One region of the Streptomyces tsukubensis genome, then DNA from elsewhere that is predicted to be linked to it. Evidence: riboswitches for the same ligand, from Rfam matches in the RefSeq annotation. Region 1 holds a riboswitch; the other holds the start of a gene.
The links. A riboswitch is a leader RNA that binds a small molecule or an ion and turns the genes downstream of it on or off. The one in region 1 is predicted to bind glycine.
Positions count from the first base shown of each region.

Region 1 (3,398 bases):
GGGCAGCGGCACCCAGACGGGGCTGCGGCCGAGCACCTCGACGACCCGGGCGCCCGCGCCCGGGTCGCCCAGGGAGGCGGCGAGGGTCTCCTCCAGCTCGTTGACCGGCCAGGGCGCGTACGGGCTGCCGGGCGCCCCTCCGTACGGTCGCGAGTCCGGTTGCTCCGCCACGTTCATCCCTGTTCGCCCTCTCCCCCCGGCCCCCCGGGTCCCCGCTCGGTGTGCCGACGACTCTAGTGGTACGGGAACGAGGTACGGGCGGCGGAAGAGGGCTCCGGGCGGGTCAGCCCGCGGTGAAGCCGATCCGGTCGAGCGCAGTCGCGGCGGGGCGGTCCAGCAGGATCACGGACGCGCAGCCGGCCGGGGCCCGGCCGGCCTCGGCGTCGGCGATCAGCCGGCCCGCGGCCCGCCGGTGGCGGGCGAAGGCGTATCCGGACACCCCGCGGCCGCGCTCCCGCTGGCCCTGGCGGGCCACCTCGGGCGGGACGTCGAGCAGCATCAGATGGAGTCCGGTGCCTCTGCGGCGGGCCTCGCGGGCCAGCCAGCGCCGGACCCAGGCCTGGGTGCCGCAGTCGTGGACCACGACGGACCGGCCGGACCGGAGCGCCCGGCGCAGCCCGGCGTAGTGGGCGAGGCGGACGAAGGGGCGGTAGAGGGCGTACGGGAGGAGGCGGGGCACGGCCGCGTCCCAGCGGTCCCGGGTGTCCTGGGAGTCGATTCCGCAGGCCGGACCGGCTTCCGTCGCGATACCGGGACCGGCCCCGGTATCGGATCCCTCCGGAGCGTCCGGTCCGCCCGGGGAAACGGAACCCGAACCGGAACCGGCGGCCGGGCGGGCTCCCGCCGCGGCGACCGCCCTTTTGATCAGGGTGGACTTTCCGCTGCCGGGCAGCCCGGAGACCACCACGAGATCGCCCGCCGCGAACGTGAGCGCCCGCGGCCCGCGGCCCGCGCGGCCCCGGAGATCGCGCAGCACGGGCGGTGCGTGCGCGCCCACCCGCTCCCGCACGGGCGCTGCCGGCTGTGCGGGCACCCCCGCGGTCGTGGCGTAGGCGCTGGAGCGCTGCAACGTCATCACACCCTCCTCCCCCATGGTCGGGTCACCCACACACATGCCCATGGAGCATCAACGGACCGTAAAGAAATGGTAATGAGATGCAAGCGATTTTTCCGGCATTTCCCGTGTTGCTCCTCGAATCCGTCTCACGTTCCTCCTGTCGTGTCGTGCGTTTCTCCCGGCTTCGCCCCGCACAGCGCCGTTTTCCCCGGTAAGACCGGTGTCACACCCGTAGCGGTTCCCCGCTGTCGTGCGCCCGTCCGCGCGCCGCTCCCGCCGCGCGCCCGTGACCAGCCGTCTCCACAAGCCCTAGAGCCGTCCCCCGGGCGTCCCCGTATCGAGAACAACCGGGCCGGGGCTCCCGCACTTCCCGTTCTGCGTGCAATGATGTGCGCGCCAACTGCATACCGGCCGTTCGAATCCGCGCGGGAGAGACCCGGAGCACGACTCCGGGCGCCGAAGGAGCAAGTTCCTCCCTTGAATCTCTCAGGCCCCGTACCGCGTGCGATGAGGCAGATCTGAAAAGCGGGCCGCATCGCCGGCCCCACCCAAGGTGCAAGTCGCGCCCTCCCGTCCGTACGTCCATCCGTACGCGGGGTCGCGACGAACCTCTCAGGTTCCGATGACAGATGGGGAGGAACGTCCTCGTCGTCATGGAATCCGTCATGCCTGGGAGAACCCGTTCATGAGCACTGCCCCCCGCCGTACCGCCCTCGACGCCCTGCACCGCTCCCTGGGTGCGACCATGACCGACTTCGCGGGCTGGGACATGCCGCTGCGGTACGCCAGTGAGCGCGAGGAGCACCAGGCCGTACGCACCCGGGCCGGGCTCTTCGACCTCTCCCACATGGGCGAGATCACCGTGTCCGGCCCTCAGGCCGTCGCCCTGCTGGACTACGCGCTGGTCGGCAACATCTCGACGGTCGGCCCCGGCCGCGCCCGCTACACGATGATCTGCCGCGAGGACGGCGGCATCCTCGACGATCTCATTGTGTACCGGACCGGTGACACGGAGTATCTGGTCGTGGCGAACGCGGGCAACGCCCAGACCGTGCTGGACGCGCTGACCGAGCGGTCCGCGGGCTTCGACGCGGAGGTGCGCGACGACCGCGACGCCTATGCGCTGATCGCCGTCCAGGGCCCCGAGGCCCCCGGAATCCTGAAGTCCGTCACGGACGCCGACCTCGACGGGCTGAAGTACTACGCGGGCCTGCCGGGCACGGTCGCCGGGGTTCCGGCGCTGATCGCCCGCACGGGCTACACCGGTGAGGACGGCTTCGAACTCTTCGTGGCGCCCGAGCACGCGGAGGGCCTGTGGCGGGCGCTGACCGAGGCGGGCGCGGACGCGGGCCTGGTGCCCTGCGGTCTGTCCTGCCGGGACACGCTGCGCCTGGAGGCGGGGATGCCGCTGTACGGGCACGAGCTGACGACCGCGCTCACCCCCTTCGACGCCGGTCTCGGCCGGGTGGTCAAGTTCGAGAAGGAGGGCGACTTCGTCGGGCGCAAGGCGCTGGAGGCCGCCGCCGAGCGGGCCGCGGGCACCCCGCCGCGTACCCTCGTCGGACTGGTCGCCCAGGGCCGCCGGGTGCCGCGCGCCGGATATCCGGTGGTGGCGGACGGCGCGGTGATCGGCGAGGTCACCTCCGGCGCCCCCTCCCCCACCCTCGGCAAGCCGATCGCCATGGCGTACGTGGACGCCGCGCACGCCGCGCCCGGGACCGCCGGGGTCGGGGTCGACATCCGCGGTGCGCACGAGCCGTACGAGGTCGTGGCGCTCCCCTTCTACCGCCGGCAGAAGTAACCCACCCGCGCCTCCTCTCCTCTTCATTCTTTCTGCCTCATCCGTCTTTCCCTGTTTCCCCGCCCCATGGCCGCCCGGACGCCGTACGTGACCAGATGCACGTCGCCACGGTCCGGGTCCGTTCATCCGCACCGTCCGCGTACAGGAGAATTCACCCCATGAGCAACCCCCAGCAGCTTCGCTACAGCAAGGAGCACGAGTGGCTGACGGCCGCCGAGGACGGCGTGTCGACGGTCGGGATCACCGAGTTCGCGGCCAACGCACTGGGTGATGTCGTGTTCGCACAGCTTCCCGAAGTGGGCGCGCAGGTCTCCGCGGGCGAGTCCTGCGGCGAGCTGGAGTCCACGAAGTCCGTCAGTGACCTGTACTCCCCGGTGTCGGGCGAGGTCACGGAGATCAACCAGGACGTCGTGGACGACCCCTCGCTGGTGAACAGCGCGCCCTTCGAGGGCGGCTGGCTGTTCAAGGTGCGCGTGGCGGAGGAGCCGGACGATCTGCTCTCCGCCGACGAGTACGCCGAGTTCACCAAGAGCTGACGAC
Region 1 is NZ_CP020700.1:5,802,991-5,806,388, reverse strand. Features, by position in the region: gene B7R87_RS24145 (enhanced serine sensitivity protein SseB) at 1-177, opposite strand, end outside; gene B7R87_RS24140 (ATP-binding protein) at 284-1,075, opposite strand; glycine riboswitch at 1,474-1,568, shown strand; gene gcvT (glycine cleavage system aminomethyltransferase GcvT) at 1,743-2,858, shown strand; gene gcvH (glycine cleavage system protein GcvH) at 3,017-3,394, shown strand.

Region 2 (3,398 bases), 4.7 Mb from region 1:
ATCTGCACGACCGGCTGAGGATCCGGCTGGAGGTCGAGCGGCTGGCCGACCGGTGCGTCCGCAGGCTGAGATCGTCCGGGCACTCGGGGCGGACGATCGTGCTGAAGGTGCGGCGGTACGACTTCTCGACGCTGACCCGCTCCGAGACGCTGCGCGGGCCCACGGACGACCCCGTGGTGGTGCGGGAAGCCGCCGCACGGCTGCTGGAGGGGGTGGACACCACCGGGGGAGTGCGGCTGCTCGGAGTCGGGGTCTCGGGGCTCGCCGACTGGACCCAGGAGGATCTGTTCGCCCAGGCCGCGGGGCTGATCGCGGGTGTGGCCCCAGGCCCGGGACCGGACGACGCGACCGGTACGGACACCGGGCACCCGCCGGAGCCGGGCCGGCCGCCCGGAGCCGCCCCGGACGCCCGGGGCGGCCCGGGGCCCGGCGCCGTACGGCAGTGGTCCCCGGGGCAGGACGTACGGCATGCGGAGCACGGCCCCGGATGGGTGCAGGGCAGTGGCGTCGGGCGGGTCACCGTGCGGTTCGAGGTGCCCCGGGGCGAGATCGGGCGGGTGCGGACCTTCCGGGTCGACGATCCCGAGCTCACCCCCTCCGAGCCGCTGCCGCTGGTGGCGGCGCCCGAGGCCCCCGAGCTGGTTTCGCCGGAGCAGTTGGAGCCGCCGGAGGGTCAGCCCTCCTCGCCTGCGACCGAGCCGAAGGAACGGTCGGGGGCGGCGGGATCGGGCGGGGCGGACAGCTCGATCCCGTAGTGGCGGTAGAGCTGGAGCTCCTGCTCGGGGGAGAGGTGGCGGCCGACGCCGAAGCCCGGCGCGCCCCTGATCAGGGTCCGTTCATAGGGGACGCGGAGGGTGTCACCGACCATCGTGCTCGGTTCCAGGGGGACGAAGGCGTCCCGGCTGAAGAGCCCGGTGCGGACGGCGGCCCATTCGGGTGACCCGGTGGCGTCGTCCAGATACACCTCGTCGACGGTTCCTATCTTCACTCCGTCGCGGTCGTAAGCCTTGCGGCCGATCAGGCTGCGCGGATCCATATCGGTCTGCACGGTCCCTCCTACAGGTCGCAACTGCTGTTCCCAACACGTTCAAAATCCACGAAAGTGCACAACGCGGACGTCGGCCACTTGAGCGATCACGAACCACTCCGGCCGAAGAGTGCGCTGGTAGGCTGGCAGCGGCTGTTGACCCCGCGCGGGAGAGTCCACCGGCAGGACGACGGTGGCGCCGAAGGAGCAAATCCTCCCCGGAATCTCTCAGGCACCTGTACCGCACGGGCGAGGTCACTCTGGAAAGTGGAGCGGGTGCCGTACGGCAGCCGCTCTCACCGACGGTGAAAGCCGGAGCGCCCCCGCCACGGGCGGACCGGTGAAGCTCTCAGGTTGAGATGACAGAGGGGGAGGCCGTCCCGGGCATCCGCCGGGGTGCCCCTCACCGGGTCGTAGCAGACCAGGAGGCCGCCTGTATGACCGCCAACCGCATTCCCCTCCGGAGCCTGGAGCGGGGAACGCCTTTCGAGCACCGCCACATAGGACCCGATGCCGAGGCCCAGGCCAAGATGCTGGCGCAGGTCGGATACGGCTCGCTGGACGAGCTGACCGCCGCCGCGGTGCCCGACGCGATCAAGAGCGCCGGGGCGCTGGGACTGCCGGACGCCCGCACCGAGCCCGAGGTCATTGCGGAGCTGCGCGCCCTCGCCGACCGCAACACCGTCCTGAAGTCGATGATCGGCCTCGGCTACTACGACACCTTCACCCCGCCGGTCGTACTGCGCAATGTCATGGAGAACCCCTCCTGGTACACCGCGTACACGCCGTACCAGCCGGAGATCTCGCAGGGCCGGCTGGAGGCGCTGCTGAACTTCCAGACGATGGTCGCCGAGCTGACGGGTCTGCCCACCTCCGGCGCCTCCCTCCTGGACGAAGGCACCGCCGCCGCCGAGGCGATGGCGCTCTCCCGGCGCGTCGGCAAGGTCAAGGACGGCGTCTTCCTCGTCGACGCCGATGTCCTGCCGCAGACCATCGCGGTCATCGAGACCCGCGCCGAGCCGACCGGGGTCGAGGTCGTCACCGCCGATCTCAGTGACGGCATCCCGGCGGAGATCGCGGAACGCGGAGTCTTCGGCGTACTCCTCCAGTACCCGGGCGCCTCCGGCGCCGTCCGCGATCCGCGGCCGGTCATCGAGCAGGCGCAGGGCCTCGGGGCCGTCGTCACGGTCGCCACCGATCTGCTCGCCCTCACCCTGCTGGCCTCCCCCGGGGAGCTCGGCGCCGATATCGCCGTCGGCACCACCCAGCGCTTCGGCGTCCCGATGGGCTTCGGCGGCCCCCACGCGGGCTTTATGGCGGTCCGCGAGAAGTTCGCCCGCAGCCTCCCCGGACGCCTCGTCGGAGTCTCCGTCGACGCGGACGGCAACAAGGCCTACCGCCTCGCCCTCCAGACCCGTGAGCAGCACATCCGCCGCGAGAAGGCCACCAGCAACATCTGTACGGCCCAGGTGCTGCTGGCGGTGATGGCCGGGATGTACGCGGTCTACCACGGCCCCGACGGGCTGCGGTCCATCGCCCGGCGCACCCACCGCTACGCCACCGTGCTCGCCGCGGGTCTGGCGGCGGGCGGTGCCGAGATCGTCCACGGTCAGTACTTCGACACGGTGACGGTACGCGTACCCGGCCGGGCCGCCGACGTGGTCGCCGCGGCCCGCGAGGGCGGGGTCAACCTCCGTCTCGTGGACGACGCCCATGTCTCCGTCGCCTGCGACGAGACCACCGACCGGGCCGCGGTCACCGCGGTCTGGGCCGCCTTCGGTGTCGACGCCGACATCGAGGCCCTCGACGCAGCCGGCACCGACGCCCTCCCCACGGCCTTGGAGCGGACCGGTGACTACCTGACCCACCCGGTCTTCCACCAGCACCGTTCCGAGACCGCCATGCTGCGTTATCTGCGACGGCTCGCGGACCGCGACTACGCGCTGGACCGGGGCATGATCCCGCTCGGCTCCTGCACGATGAAGCTGAACGCGACCACCGAGATGGAGCCGGTGACCTGGCCCGAATTCGGCCGGATCCACCCCTTCGCGCCCATCGACCAGGCCGCCGGATATCTGACGCTGATCCGGGAGCTGGAGGAGCGGCTGGCCGAGGTCACCGGCTACGCCAAGGTCTCCATCCAGCCCAACGCCGGCTCCCAGGGCGAACTGGCCGGGCTCCTCGCCGTCCGTGCCTACCACCGGGCCAACGGCGACACCGCCCGTACGATCTGCCTCATCCCGTCCTCGGCGCACGGCACGAACGCCGCGAGCGCGGTGATGGCCGGTATGAAGGTCGTCGTGGTGAAGACCGCCGACGACGGCGAGGTCGACATCGACGATCTGCGCGCCAAGATCGAGCAGTACCGCGA
Region 2 is NZ_CP020700.1:1,110,916-1,114,313, reverse strand. Features, by position in the region: gene B7R87_RS03550 (DNA polymerase IV) at 1-755, shown strand, start outside; gene B7R87_RS03545 (PRC-barrel domain-containing protein) at 674-1,048, opposite strand; glycine riboswitch at 1,185-1,281, shown strand; glycine riboswitch at 1,282-1,403, shown strand; gene gcvP (aminomethyl-transferring glycine dehydrogenase) at 1,465-3,398, shown strand, end outside.
Region 2: it holds a riboswitch for glycine, as region 1 does, so the genes downstream of both, gcvP (aminomethyl-transferring glycine dehydrogenase) here and gcvT (glycine cleavage system aminomethyltransferase GcvT) in region 1, are expected to answer to the same signal.